DNA from 2 places in the Pseudomonas azadiae genome. Region 2 is predicted to be linked to the other one. Evidence: riboswitches for the same ligand, from Rfam matches in the RefSeq annotation. Region 2 holds a riboswitch; the other holds the start of a gene.
The links. A riboswitch is a leader RNA that binds a small molecule or an ion and turns the genes downstream of it on or off. The one in region 2 is predicted to bind cobalamin.
Positions count from the first base shown of each region.

Region 1: another riboswitch for cobalamin. It lies ahead of cobO (cob(I)yrinic acid a,c-diamide adenosyltransferase); the one in region 2 lies ahead of cobW (cobalamin biosynthesis protein CobW).

Region 1 is NZ_JAHSTY010000001.1:1,089,174-1,096,547, reverse strand. Features, by position in the region: gene KVG91_RS04850 (C40 family peptidase) at 23-652, shown strand; gene KVG91_RS04845 (C40 family peptidase) at 797-1,336, shown strand; gene KVG91_RS04840 (PQQ-dependent sugar dehydrogenase) at 2,274-3,587, opposite strand; cobalamin riboswitch at 3,687-3,934, shown strand; gene cobO (cob(I)yrinic acid a,c-diamide adenosyltransferase) at 4,015-4,626, shown strand; gene KVG91_RS04830 (cobyrinate a,c-diamide synthase) at 4,623-6,014, shown strand; gene bluB (5,6-dimethylbenzimidazole synthase) at 6,011-6,661, shown strand; gene cbiB (adenosylcobinamide-phosphate synthase CbiB) at 6,658-7,374, shown strand, end outside.
Region 2 is NZ_JAHSTY010000002.1:2,024,613-2,031,986, reverse strand. Features, by position in the region: gene metH (methionine synthase) at 1-4, opposite strand, end outside; gene KVG91_RS25535 (acyltransferase family protein) at 274-1,296, shown strand; gene nfuA (Fe-S biogenesis protein NfuA) at 1,356-1,940, shown strand; gene cobM (precorrin-4 C(11)-methyltransferase) at 2,148-2,894, opposite strand; gene KVG91_RS25520 (cobalamin biosynthesis protein) at 2,966-3,358, opposite strand; gene KVG91_RS25515 (CbtA family protein) at 3,355-4,059, opposite strand; gene KVG91_RS25510 (CbtB domain-containing protein) at 4,071-4,259, opposite strand; cobalamin riboswitch at 4,355-4,558, opposite strand; gene KVG91_RS25505 (hypothetical protein) at 4,627-5,058, opposite strand; cobalamin riboswitch at 5,287-5,486, shown strand; gene cobW (cobalamin biosynthesis protein CobW) at 5,580-6,641, shown strand; gene cobN (cobaltochelatase subunit CobN) at 6,645-7,374, shown strand, end outside.

The DNA of each region.
Region 1 (7,374 bases), on a different contig from region 2:
CATACCAGCCACGGTCGTGCCCATGCTAAATCGCTTCGCACCCCTCGTGCCTCTCGCACTCGTTACCCTGTTGTTTGGCTGCGCCTCCCACCCTCAACAGGTGGTTGAGCAGCAGAAGCCTCAACAACAGTCCCAGGCAAAATTCGTCGCCGCACAGTCTTCTTCCGTATATGAAGAAGAGGTGGCAACTGAAAAGGAACTGGCCGATTTCTCCGGCAGCAAGCCTTATCAGCTTCCGGTACTGGCCGACAGCATCCTTGAACGCGGCATGTCCCTGATCGGTACCCGTTACCGTTTCGGCGGTACGTCCGAAGCCGGGTTCGACTGCAGCGGTTTCATCGGCTACCTGTTTCGTGAAGAAGCCGGCATGAACCTGCCGCGCTCCACCCGCGAAATGATCAACGTGAAAGCACCGTTGGTCGCACGCAACAACCTCAAGCCCGGTGATCTGCTTTTCTTCAGTACGGCAGGCCGTGGTCGTGTCAGCCATGCCGGTATCTACCTGGGCGATAACCAGTTTATCCACTCCAGCAGCCGTCGCAGTGGTGGTGTTCGTGTCGACAGCCTGGGCGACAGCTACTGGAGCAAAACCTTCATCGAAGCCAAGCGCGCACTCGCGATGGCCCCGACTACGGTTACCGCCAGTAAGTAAACTTAAAGTGATACTTGAAGTTTGACGTGTAAGCGCTAGAATCCCTGGACATTGCTGTAATCCGTTCGCGCGAGCCTTGCTTGCGCGTTCTGGTTTTCAGCGTTCGGCAGCGAAAGCCGCATCCAGACCAGGATTGTTCTGCACATGTCGACCTCGGCCCGCCTTATGCTCCTTGTTTGCGCCGCGTTGCTCAGCGCCTGCGCCAGCCGCCCACCGCCGCCCGCGCCTGTCGCGGTCAAGCCTAAGCCGGTGTTCAACTATTCCACCCAGAATTTCTCGCCGGCGGCCGACGACGTGCTCTTTCGCGCGCTCGGCCTGGTCGGCACGCCATACCGTTGGGGCGGCAACACGCCGGACTCGGGGTTTGATTGCAGTGGCCTGATCGGTTTTGTCTTCCGCGACGCCGCCGGAATCTCTTTGCCGCGCACCACCCGCGAACTGATCGTGATGCGCGCGCAAGATGTCAGCGAGCAGAACCTGCAGACCGGCGACCTGCTGTTCTTCGCCACCGGCGGTGGTTCGCAGGTCAGCCACGCCGGCATCTATGTGGGTGAGGGCCGCTTTGTGCATGCGCCGCAAACGGGGGGGACGGTGAAGCTGGATACCTTGTCCAAGGCGTATTGGCAGAATGCTTATCTGAGTGCCAAGCGGGTGTTGCCGGGGAATCTGGCGCGTAATCCTTGAGAGGGTTTTTTCGGTGTACATATCCGTTGCTGCGGTAACGGCTACTTAGGGTTCCGCTCTTACAGCGGGTCACTTTTTGAAGGACCAAAAAGTAACCAAAAAGTCCTCGCCCCACCACTCGGTGCCTCGCCTAGGCTCGGCATGCCCGTAATCCGACACTGATTTGGGGGGCCGCCGCCACGCGCCATCCATGGCGCGGGGCGGCTAAACCGGCGTCCTGCCGGTTTACCCCCCAAATCACTGTCGAATTCCGGCCAGCGTGGTTGACGGGGCGATCCCAGATCAAAAGCCAAAGCGCGGCGGCCTTAGAGCCGACCGGTATTCGTGTCGAACTCGGTTAAAACTGTGGGAGCGGGCTTGCTCGCGAATGCGGTGTGTCAGCGAGTGCATCTGTAACTGATCCACCGCATTCGCGAGCAAGCCCGCTCCCACAGTTTGATCTCCATACATCAGATAGACCTCAGACTGCCTGGCTCTGGCTCTGGCTCTGGCTCTGGCTCTGGCTCTGGCTCTGGCTCTGGCTCTGGCTCTGGCTTTTGATTTTGATTTTGATTTTGATTTTGATTTTGATTTTGATCTTGATCTCAGGCGCCCCGTCAACCACGCTGGCCGAACGCAGGCTTGAATTCGTGGGTAACCCGGCAGGACGCCGGGTTAGCCGTCCTGGGCCATGGATGGCCCATGACGGCGGCCCACGGATTCAAGCCGGAGTGAGGGCATACCGAGCCTAAGCGAGGTACCGAGTGGTGGGGCAAGAGCCCTTTGGTTACTTTGGGCTGGGCCGGCATTCCGGCTTTTCCAAAGTGACCCGCCGTAAGGGCGGAACCCATAGCCGCCGTGACCCAAATAACGGATATGTACCCGTCCAACCCCAACAGCCTGGTCGGCCCAAAGGCCGCCACGGCAACAAACTGTTTTGTGATCTGCCCAAGATAGCCTACTTGGCCCCCGACACCCGCCACACCGTATTCCCCACATCATCCGCCACCAGCAACCCCCCCTGCTGGTCAATCACCACACCCACCGGCCGGCCCATGGCCTTTTCATCCTTATCGAGAAACCCGGTCAGCACATCCACCGGCTGCCCTGTCGGCTTGCCACCTTCAAACGGCACGAAGATCACCTTATAACCACTGTGCGGCTTGCGATTCCACGAACCGTGCTGCCCGATAAACGCGCCATTGCTGAACGGCGCCGGAAGTTTGCTGCCTTCGGTAAAGGTCAGGCCCAACGAAGCGGTGTGCGGGCCGACCGCGTAGTCCGGCGCAATCGCCTTGGCCACCAGGTCCAGGTTCTGCGGTGTCACACGCACATCCACATGCTGCCCGTAATAACTGAACGGCCAGCCATAGAAACCGCCATCCTTGACCGAAGTGATGTAGTCGGGCACCAGGTCGCTGCCGATCTCGTCACGCTCGTTCACTGCCGTCCACAGCTTGCCGCTCTGCGGCTCCCACGCCATGCCGTTCGGGTTGCGCAGGCCGGAGGCGAAGATACGGTGCTGGCCGCTGGCGCGATCCACTTCCCAGATCGCCGCTCGGCCCTGTTCCGCTTCAAGCCCGTTTTCGCCGACATTGCTGTTGGAGCCCACGCTTACGTACAGCTTGCTGCCGTCCTTGCTAGCCACCACGTTTTTAGTCCAGTGGTGGTTCAGGGGGCCGCCGGGCAGGTCGACGACTGTCGTACCGGCGCCCTTGATCGCGGTTTCACCCGGTTGATAGGCAAAGCGCAGCAGCTTGTCCGAGTCGGCCACGTACAGGTCGTTGCCGACCAGTGTCATGCCAAAGGGGGAATTGAGATTTTCCAGGAACACTGTCCGTGTCTCCGCGACGCCGTCGTGGTCGGCGTCACGCAGCAATGTGATGCGATTCGCGCTCGGCACGCCGGCGCCGGCACGGCCCATGACTTTCTCCATGACCCAGCCACGAATGCCCTTGGCGTCGTCCGGCTTGGGCGGCGCGTTGGTTTCCGCCACCAGCACGTCGCCATTGGGCAGCACATACAGCCAGCGCGGATGGTCCAGGCCTTCGGCGAACGCCGCTATTTGGGTGCCGGCGGCGGCCGTGGGCTTCACGCCTTCGGGCCAGCCGATGGCGGGGGCGATATTGACGGTGGGGATCAGGGTTTTGTTCGGTTCGGGCAACTGGGGCGACGGTCCGGTACCGTCGGAGACCTGGAGGGTGGAGCTTTCACCGCAGGCAGCGAGGGTGCCGGCGACCATGATGAGTAGGGCGAGTCTTGTTTTGTGCATGGTGTACTCCTTGATACCTGTAAGGGTAGAGGAGGGCGACGGTGCGATGGTTCAAGTACACCACCAGCTTTAATTGACGCTCCACCCCCAACCCACTAACCTTCGCGGCTTGTTCCAGGTGCTCTGTGGCGTGCGCGTCGACAGAGTGAAACAGGGAAGCCGGTGAGCGAGCGCACTTGTACACAGTGCTGCCGCGATCCCGGCGCTGCCCCCGCAACGGTAAATGAGTCAAGGCGCTGCCTTTATTGCCACTGTATCCATGTGATATGGGAAGGCGCAGCGTTGGCCTGCTGTGCATGCACAGGCCACTCATGAGCCCGGAGACCGGCCTGAAACATCCAACAGCATCACGGTGGGCGATGCTTGGCTGTCTGTTTTTTGTTTTTTCCTGCCCGCCGTTTTTGTCCAGCCCCAACGGAGAGCTGTCATGACCGATTCCCCCGACCGCGACGAACGCCACCTGGCGCGCATGCTGCGCAAAAAAGCCGTGATCGACGAACGCATCGCCAATTCCCCCAACGAGTGCGGCTTGCTCCTGGTGCTGACCGGCAACGGCAAAGGCAAGAGCAGCTCCGCGTTCGGCATGCTCGCCCGGGCCATGGGCCACGGCATGCAGTGCGGCGTGGTGCAGTTCATCAAGGGGCGCCACAGCACGGGCGAAGAGTTGTTCTTCCGCCGCTTCCCCGAGCAGGTACGTTTCCATGTGATGGGCGAAGGCTTTACCTGGGAAACCCAGGACCGCCAGCGCGACATCGCCGCCGCCGAAGCGGCCTGGGCGGTGTCCCGCGCGATGCTGCAAGACCCGAGCATCGGCATGGTGGTGCTGGACGAACTCAACATTGCTCTCAAGCACGGCTACCTCGACCTCGACCAGGTGCTCGGCGACCTGCAAGCTCGGCCACCGATGCAGCACGTGGTGGTCACCGGCCGTGGCGCCAAGCCCGAGTTGATCGAGATGGCCGACACCGTCACCGAGATGGGCATGCTCAAGCACGCATTCCAGGCCGGCATCAAGGCACAGAAGGGCGTCGAACTTTGAATCAGCCCCGTCATTGCCCGGCCGTATTGATCGCCGCACCGGCGTCCGGCCAGGGCAAAACCACCGTCACCGCCGCGCTCGCCCGTTTGCACCGCAACCTGGGGCGCAAGGTGCGCGTGTTCAAATGCGGCCCGGATTTCCTCGATCCGATGATCCACGAACGCGCCAGCGGTGCGCCGGTGTATCAATTGGACATGTGGATGGTGGGCGAGCAGGAAAGTCGCCGGTTACTGTGGGAAGCGGCAGGTGAAGCGGACCTGATCCTGATCGAAGGCGTGATGGGCCTGTTTGACGGAACTCCGTCCAGCGCCGACCTGGCGCGCCATTTCGGCGTGCCGGTATTGGCCGTGATCGACGGCACGGCCATGGCCCAGACCTTCGGCGCGTTGGCGCTGGGCCTGGCGCGCTATCAGCCGGATCTGCCGTTCGCCGGCGTGCTGGCCAACCGCGTCGGTACCCTGCGCCATGCGCAATTGCTCGAAGGCAGCCTCACCGAGGGCCTGCGCTGGTACGGCGCGTTGTCCCGTGAGACCGGTATCGAATTACCCAGCCGCCACCTTGGTTTGGTGCAGGCCAGCGAATTGAATGACCTGGATGTGCGCCTGGACGCCGCCGCCCAAGCCCTGGGCAGCAGTTGCGAAGTCGCCTTGCCGCCGCCGGTGACCTTTGCCGCGCCGGAAGTGATCGAGGCCGAGCCACTGCTCAATGGCGTGCGTATTGCTGTGGCCCGCGACGAAGCCTTCGCTTTTACCTACGGTGCCAGTCTTGACCTGCTGCGGGCAATGGGCGCCGAGCTGAAGTTTTTCTCGCCCATTCACGATCGCGCATTGCCTGATGCCGACAGCCTCTACCTGCCCGGCGGTTACCCGGAACTGCACCACCAGGCGCTGTCGCAAAACACCCCGATGCTTGACGCGATCCGCGCTCACCATGCGGCCGGCAAACCCTTGCTTGCCGAGTGCGGTGGCATGCTCTACCTGCTGGACTCGCTGACCGATGTCGACGGCACCCGCGCCGAACTGGTCGGCCTGTTGCAGGGCGATGCGGTGATGCAAAAGAAACTGGCGGCGTTGGCGTTGCAAAGTGTCGAGCTGCCGGAAGGCACGTTGCGTGGCCATACCTATCACCATTCCCTGACCAGCACCGAATGCCAGCCGATTGCTCGTGGCCTGAGCCCCAATGGTGGGCGCGGGGCAGAGGCGGTTTACCGACAAGGGCGGATGACGGCTTCCTACGTGCACTTTTACTTTCCATCCAATCCATCGGCGGTGGCCGCATTATTTGCGCCGGACCTTGAGACCGCTATCGCAGGCAAGCCAGCTCCCACCTTGGATAGTGTTTCAACTCGGGCAATTGTGGGAGCGGGCTTGCCCGCGATAGGGCCATGACTGACAACGCCTTCCCCCAGGCCGACCGCGACGCCGTTTACCGCGCCATCGCCGAACGCCGCGACATGCGCCACTTCAGCGGCGGCACGGTAGCCCCCGAGTTACTGCACCGCCTGCTCCAGGCTGCGCACCAGGCCCCCAGTGTTGGCTTGATGCAGCCCTGGCGCTTTATTCGCATCAGTGACCGTCACCTGCGTGGGCAAATCCAGCAACTGGTGGAGGAAGAGCGCATCCGCACCGCCGAAGCCCTGGGCGAGCGCTCCGATGCGTTCATGAAGCTCAAGGTCGAAGGCATCCACGATTGCGCCGAAGTGCTGGTGGCTGCGTTGATGGACGATCGCGAGCGGCACATTTTCGGGCGGCGTACCTTGCCGGAAATGGACATGGCCTCGCTGTCCTGTGCCATCCAGAATCTGTGGCTGGCGGCCCGCGTCGAAGGGCTGGGCATGGGCTGGGTCTCGCTGTTCGAGCCGCAGGCGCTCGCCGACCTGCTGGGTTTGCCGCCTGGCGCAAAACCCCTGGCTGTGTTGTGCCTGGGACCGGTGGCCGAGTTTTATCCGGCACCGATGTTGCAGCTTGAAGGCTGGACCGAGCCTCGGCCGCTGAGTGACATGTTGTATGAAAATGTGTGGGGAGTGAGTCAATGAGTGTGGCCTTGCTGTGTGTCGCTGCAGTGGCGCTGGATGCGCTGCTGGGCGAGCCCAGGCGCTGGCATCCGCTGGTGGCGTTCGGCAATTTCGCCGGGCGCATCGAACGACGTTTCAACAGCGGTGGCCGCGGTTGGCGCAGCCATGGCGTGACCGCGTGGTTTATTGCCGTGGTGCCGCTGACCCTGCTGGCCACGGCGTTGTCGTGGGCGCCGTATATCGGCTGGGCCCTGGAGATCCTGGCGTTGTACCTCGCCCTCGGCATGCGCAGCCTCGGCGAGCATGTCGTCCCGGTGGCCCAGGCCCTGCGCAGCGATGACCTTGAAGAAGCGCGCACACGCGTGAGCTACCTGGTCAGCCGCCAGACCAGTGAGCTGGACCGCACCGAAGTCGCCCGCGCGGCCACTGAGTCGGTGCTGGAAAACGGCAGCGATGCGGTGTTCGCCGCGCTGTTCTGGTTTGTGGTCGCCGGCGTGCCGGGCGTGGTGCTGTATCGCCTGAGCAACACCCTCGACGCCATGTGGGGTTATCGCAATGAACGCTTTGAGCGCTTCGGTTGGGCGGCGGCAAAAATCGACGATGTGCTGAACTATATTCCCGCGCGCCTGGTGGCATTGACGTACGCCGTGCTGGGCAAGACGCGCCTGGCGCTGCGTTGCTGGCGCACCCAGGGGCCGACCTGGGACAGCCCCAATGCGGGGCCGGTGATGGCC
Region 2 (7,374 bases):
ACATGGGACTACTCTGGTCAGGCATTACGGAGGGCATGAATCATAACAAACCTGTGCCGATTTGGAGCATGTGTGGGTTTTTCATGAATTTGGCTCATGTTGGGTGGCGTAATGGCTCGATCACGTGACCGGCCTATCCAGCACAACCAAACCTGAATTGGACATGCGCCGCCATGAGCACCTATAACTACTCTCATTGATCCGGTCATCTCTCCAAACGGGTGCTGAAGCAGTCGGATATTTGCCTTGCGGGATTGGAAAAGGTACTCCGGCATGTTGATTTCAGTGCAGGCATTACGCGGCTTCGCGGCATGGATTGTGGTGGGTGTGCACTTCATGCAGTTGTTTTTCGACTTTGAAGCCCATAACGCGTTGGAATATCTGGTGGCCGATAAAGGCGGTATCGGCGTCGATATTTTCTTTGTCATCAGTGGTTTTGTGATCTTCCTTGCGACGGCGGACAAACCTCTGACCCCCTGGCGCTTTATGCTCATGCGCGTGGCGAGGATCGTTCCAGCGTATTGGTTCTATACCCTGCTGATGGTGCTTCTGGTAGCGTCTATGCCCTCAATGTTTCCCTACGAGCATCTCGAGCCGAGTTACGTGCTCATGTCGCTGCTGTTCATCGCTGCCCCAAGCGAACCGGGAGTGGAGGTCTACCCGCTGCTGGGTGTCGGGTGGACCCTGAATTTCGAAATGTTGTTCTATGGGCTGTTTTCCTTCGCGCTGCTGGTGCGTGAGTCCTATCGCCTGTGGGTAGTGGCAACGTTGCTGTATCTGGTGTGCTACATCGGCCCCGTCCTGGGCTTGGCCAGCGGGTTCTACAGCAACGGGATTGTCCTGGAGTTTCTGATGGGCATTGTGATCGGCATGCTGTATCGCCGTGGCCTGTGCCGGGCCAGGCCTTGGCTGCCGCTGCTGGGTATCGCGGCTGCGTCAATCGCGGTTTATCACGGTGCCGATATACCGCGTGCGTTGGAGTGGGGAGTGCCCAGCGCGATAGTCGTCATCAGTTGTGTGACATTGGAGCCTTATTTTCAGGGCTCGCGGTTTTTGAAGTGGCTCGGGGATTGTTCCTATTCGGTGTATTTGATTCATGTGCCGGTACTCGCCGTTGGGCAATTTGTCGCCGAACGCTTGGGAATAAACCCCTATGCCATGTTGCTGGTGTGCATCGTAGTGACGGCGGTAGGCGCATGGGGGAGCTACCAATGGCTGGAAAAGCGTACTTATCCTGCACTCAAGCGTTGGTTTGGCGTTGAGGAACGAGCGAGTCTTTCCCGACAAAAATACTAGGACTTTGTACCTCGGTAATGATTTGGCGTAAACTGCCGGCAAGCCTGTGAGGAGTTTCCATGACTGCCATAACCATTACCGACGCCGCCCACGATTACCTGGCTGACCTGCTGTCCAAGCAGAACACCCCGGGTATCGGCATCCGCGTCTTTATCACCCAGCCTGGCACCCAATACGCCGAGACTTGCATTGCCTACTGCAAGCCCGGGGAAGAGAAGCCTGAAGACACCGCCCTGGGGCTGAAAAGCTTTACCGCGTATATCGATGCCTTCAGCGAAGCCTTCCTGGATGACGCCGTGGTCGACTACGCCACTGATCGCATGGGCGGCCAGTTGACCATCAAGGCGCCGAACGCCAAGGTGCCGAACGTCAACGCCGACAGCCCGGTCAACGAGCGCATCAACTATTACCTGCAAACCGAGATCAACCCGGGGCTGGCCAGTCACGGCGGCCAGGTCAGCCTGATCGACGTGGTGGAGGACGGCATCGCCGTGCTCAAGTTCGGCGGCGGCTGCCAGGGCTGCGGCCAGGCAGACGTGACCCTGCGCGAAGGCATCGAGCGCACGTTGCTCGAGCGTATCCCGGAGCTCAAGGGTGTTCGTGACGTGACCGACCACACGCAGAAAGAAAATGCCTACTACTGAGTAAGGCGTTCACTGCGAACACAAAAACGGCGCCCGTGAGCGCCGTTTTTTATGCTTTAAATTCAATATCTTGCGATATCTATCAGACAAATTACATCAACTGTGGGAGCGGGCTTGCTCGCGAATGCGTCGTGTCAGCCAAATCATTGGTGACTGACCCAACGCTTTCGCGAGCAAGCCAGCTCCCACCCTTTTGACCGCATTTATTCAGGGGCGATAGAGGTGCGCATGGCTCGCACGATACAGCGACGACTCGCTGAAGCTATCGTTGGCAAGCACCCGCCCCACAATGATCAGCGCCGTGCGCCGAAAGCCTTTGACGGCGACCTTTTTGCCGATATCACTCAGCGTCCCCACCGCCCAATCCTGGTCCGGCCACGTCGCGCGGTGCACCACGGCAATCGGGCAGTCCGCGCCGTAGTGCGGCAGCAGTTCGGCGACGATTTTCTCCAGATGATTGACCCCCAGGTGGATCGCCATGGTGGTGCCATGCCGCGCCAGGCTGTCGAAATCTTCGCCGGCCGGCATGGGGGTCTTGTCCGCGTAGCGGGTCAGGATCAGGCTCTGGGCGATGTCCGGCAGGGTCAGTTCGGTTTCCAGCAATGCCGCGCACGCCGCCACCGCCGTGACGCCGGGAATGATCTGGAAAGGAATGCCCAGCTCCCGCAAATAACGGATCTGCTCGCCGATCGCCCCATACAGGCTCGGATCGCCGGAGTGCACGCGCGCCACGTCATGGCCCTGCGCGTGGGCAGTCTTGATCAGGTCGATGATCTGTTCCAGGTGCAACTCGGCGCTATTGACCAGTGTGTGCGCCTGATGGCCGTCGAGTACCGCCGCCGGCACCAGCGAGCCGGCATAGATGATCACCGGGCAGTCGCGGATCAGGCGTTGGCCTTTGACAGTGATCAATTCCGGGTCGCCGGGGCCGGCACCGATGAAGTAGACGGTCATGGTGGAAATCCTGTTAAAAAACGGCAGAGCATGAAGATTGCTCATGATCGCAGAGGGCGATTATCGGGTTTTCAGCCGGTGCAAGCCAACGCAAAGGTGGCCTGGGCGGTTTTGCGGCGGGTGATCAGCAGGCGGGCGGGGCTGCCGGCAAGCTGCTCGGCCAGAGCCAGGGCGGCACTTTCGGCAATGCCGTAGCAGCCTGTATGGGCAAACGCGACCGCGGATGTGTGGCTCAGGTGTTCGGCATAAGGCGCCAGTTGCTCCACGCTGAAGCACTGAAGCGGCAGGTTCAACAGCGCCGCCAGCGCCAGCAAGCCGGGCTCATCCTGCTTGCGGTCGATACTGGCCAATGCATTGATCCGCTGGCGCTCGATACCGGCTTCGGCAAGCGCGCCGTCAAACAGGGCCAGCAGGGCGTTAACGTCACAACCCCGCTGGCAACCCAGGCCGACCACCAGGATCATGCCGAGTCTCGATCGTCGCGGTTGCGGCGAAACAGCCAGGCGCTGATCAGGCCCAGGGCCAGCCAGAACGCAACATTGGTCAACTGCGACGCGATCTTGAACTGCGCTTCCAGGGCCTCTGGCGCCAGCATCGAATGCACGGGCGGCTGCGGCGCGCCGATCACATGGGGAACGACCAGGATCGCCACGCCCAGCGCCTTGAGCAGCCAGTTGCGGCCAAACACGACCAGGGCGATTCCAGCAGCGGTAGACGCGGCGGTGCCGATCCACCAGATCTGCCGCTGCGCCAGGTCAGCGGCGGCGGTGCCCGGCAGCTCGGGCGGCAAGCCCATGGTCGGCGCCAGCACGAAGGTTGCGTAGCCGGCCAGGCCCCAGAGCAGACCGTGAGCGGTGCGGGTCGGCGCGCGCAGGGTGTACAGGCCCGCAAGCATCAAGGCGAAACCGACGGCGACTACCAGGTTACCGCCCGTGGTGGACAGCACGCGCTGCCAGCCATCTTCCGGCTCCCAAGCCTCTGCGTCGTGGGTGTGAGCCGCAGCACCGGCTGCGTGTTCGTGCGCAACTTCAGTGGCGGCCGGGGCCTGTTCAAAGGTTTCCGCCTGCAGAATCAACGGAGCCACCCAGAAACTTTGCAGCAGGGTCAGCAGCAGGGCGGCCAGCAATCCGGTGAAACCTGCGGTTTGTGCAATACGCTTGATCATCTCGGCAGGCCTCAGTGGCACGGGAACGCGGCGCTGTGGCGGGTATCGTGCGCAGCGTTATGCACCGCCTCGATATGCGAGAAGCCGGCGAAATACACCAGGCAGGCGCCGAGAATCGACGCACCGATGGCGACGGTCAGGCGTTGGCTCAGGGTCGTGGTGCTGCAGGTGGAGTGCGAGGTGCTGCTGATGATCGACATGGCGCGTCCCTTCAGGTGTCAGGGTGAAACGAGCGCATGAAAACCCCGCGAGCCAGGCACGCAGGGTTTTGAACAGCGCCCGCCCACCGCGGGTTTGTTATCTGATTTTTCGGGCCGGTCTCCGGGCTTGCGAGGGGCATCGGGCCTATAAGCATCGCCTTCCCATGCCGTAGAGGCACAGTGGATCTGACGCTTCACTCACTTACCGTTGCGGGGGCAGCACCGGACTTGTCGTAACGCTATGACGCACCGGTTTCCCGTTTCACCCTGTGAAGGGCACCCGAAACAAGATGTTCAGGAGAACACGCTCGACCAATGTGCGTCAAATCCAGGGCGTGCCTGTCATGAGCGTGTTGGGTCCAAGCGATCAAATCCACTTCCCTTGCCTGCAGAAGGTCACAGTACTTTGGTTGGCCCGGATCAGGTAATCAAGGTTTTCGATGTCAAATCGCTGGTCCTCATTTCCCGGAAACCCCAGGAAACCGATACCTATATCCAGTTCACGCAGCAGGTTGGGCCGTTCAAGCAGTTCTTTGGCCGCTGCGGTTGCTTCTGCGGAAAACGTTCGGGTGGTAGGGCGCAACCCCGCTGCTTCTTTCAGTTCGTTGAAGTTTACATACTGATCGTCAGCGCCCGCAGCGTACTCCCGGAAATGCTCTTTAATCATGCTGAGCAGGTGTTTGTTGCCTACATTGCAGTGCGGGTTTGGTAAGTTCGACGTCGAGCGTTTCTGCACCGTATGTTCGGGCGAGCTGCTGGAGAATGACAGCGGCGTGTTGAGGTTGGCGATTGGCAGCATTCTGAATGACTCTTGATTGATGACAGTAGAGTGGCAGTCCTGTCGTCAATCACGTTGATCGACGGCAGTTGCGTTGATAGGTGGCGCCCGCTGCCGAGGCGTTCCCGGGGAAGTCTTTCCCTGTGTTTCACGTCGCCAAGAGGATAATTTCGGTGAGTGTGTGGGGGAGGGGCCAAGCCTGAGCGGCAAGTCCGCCATCGCCGACATTGACCCGCCCCCGCGCACTGCGTAGCCTTGCACCCTCGAGGTTCTTCGGCCCAGGTCGAAGCTAAGAAGGGAACGCGGTTCAAGCCGCGGCTGCCCCCGCAACTGTGAAGGGTTGAGCTGACTGCCACGCCACTGCCATATCGGCGGGAAGGCGCAGTCGGCGCCGGTCGCAAGACCTGCAAGCCCCAAGCCAGGAGACCTGCCTCGCAACCGATTTTCAATTCAACCGGGCGGGGTGATCCGGTGACGAAATCCGCTGCTGCGCGCCGTCGCAGGGCTTCTCGTCCCGTATGCCCGCCCCAAAAGGGCATCCGATGAAAACACTGGCCAAACTTCCCGTCACCATCGTTACCGGCTTTCTCGGCTCGGGCAAAACCACCTTGCTGCGCCATATGCTCGACAACGCCCAAGGCCGGCGCATCGCGGTGATCGTCAACGAATTCGGCGAGCTGGGCATCGACGGTGAAATCCTCAAGCAATGCTCCATCGGTTGCACCGAGGAGGAGGCCAACGGCCGTGTCTATGAACTGGCCAACGGCTGCCTGTGCTGCACGGTGCAGGAAGAGTTCTTCCCGGTGATGCGCGAATTGGTGGCGCGTCGTGGTGACCTTGACCACATCCTCATCGAAACCTCGGGCCTGGCCCTGCCAAAACCCTTGGTGCAAGCCTTCCAGTGGCCGGAAATCCGCAGCGCCTGCACGGTTGACGCGGTGATCACCGTGGTCGACAGCCCGGCCGTGGCCGCCGGCACGTTCGCCGCCTTCCCGGACCAGGTGGATGCCCAGCGCAAACTCGACCCGAACCTGGACCACGAATCGCCGCTGCACGAGCTGTTCGCCGACCAACTGGCCAGCGCCGACCTGGTGATCCTCAACAAGGCCGACCTGATCAGCGCCGAAGACCTGGCCCGTGTGCGCCTGGAAGTCGCCGAAGAACTGCCGCCAGCGGTGAAAGTCATCGAAGCCAGCAGCGGTCGCGTGCCGTTGGACGTGCTGATTGGCCTGGGCGCCGGCTCCGAGGAGCACATCGACGGCCGCCACAGCCATCACGACCACCACCACGAGGGTGAAGACGATCACGATCATGACGCCTTCGACTCCATCTCCATTGACCTGCCACAAGCCGACGAGTCGCTGTTGCTCGACGCCCTGACTCAATTGGTGGTGCAACACGGCATCCTGCGTGTCAAAGGTTTCGCGGCGATCCCGAACAAACCTATGCGCTTGTTGATCCAGGGCGTGGGCACGCGTTTCGACAAGCACTTCGACCGCGCCTGGGGCTTTGAAGAAGCGCGCGTCACGCGCCTGGTGCTGATCGGCCAGGAACTGGACGCCGCCGGCCTCGAAGCGCAACTGCGCGCCGCCCTCAGCGCCTGACCCATGCACCTGCTCAGGACCCAGCCCGGTGGTTTCGTTTCGGACGACAACATCGCCGACCTTGGCCAGACTCCCGCTGAACTGGTGATCCTGTGCAGCGGCGACTCCAGCCTGGCGCTGCTCGCCGAAGCGGCGCAGCAGTTGCCGGACGATTACCCGACCTTTCGCCTGGCCAACCCGATGCAGGTGCAGAACCACGCCTCGGTCGACCTGTACGTCGATGAAGTGCTGCGCCACGCCAAGGTCATCCTGATTTCGCTGCACGGTGGCATCGGCTACTGGCGCTACGGCATCGAGCGCCTGGTCGAATTGGCCGAGCGCGGTGTACAGCTGATCCTGGTGCCGGGGGATGATCGTCCCGACCCGGAGCTCAGCGGCCTCAGCACCGTTGGCGCCCAGGAACGCGACCGCCTCTGGCACTTCCTGCGCCAGGGCGGGCTGGGTAATGCATTGGATTTGTATCGATGCCTGGCCGCGGGCTACCTGGGCCGAGACTACGCCTGGGACGAGCCGCAAACCCTGCCGCGCACCGCGATTTATCACCCGCATTGCGCCAATGCCCGCCTGGAGGATTGGCAGGCGGACTGGAACGCCGACTGGCCGGTGGCGGCGGTGCTGTTCTACCGCTCACATTTGCAGGCGGCCAATACCGGGTTTATCGATGTGTTCTGCCAGCGCTTGCAGGCAGCGGGGCTGAACCCATTGCCGATGGCAGTCGCCAGCCTCAAAGAAC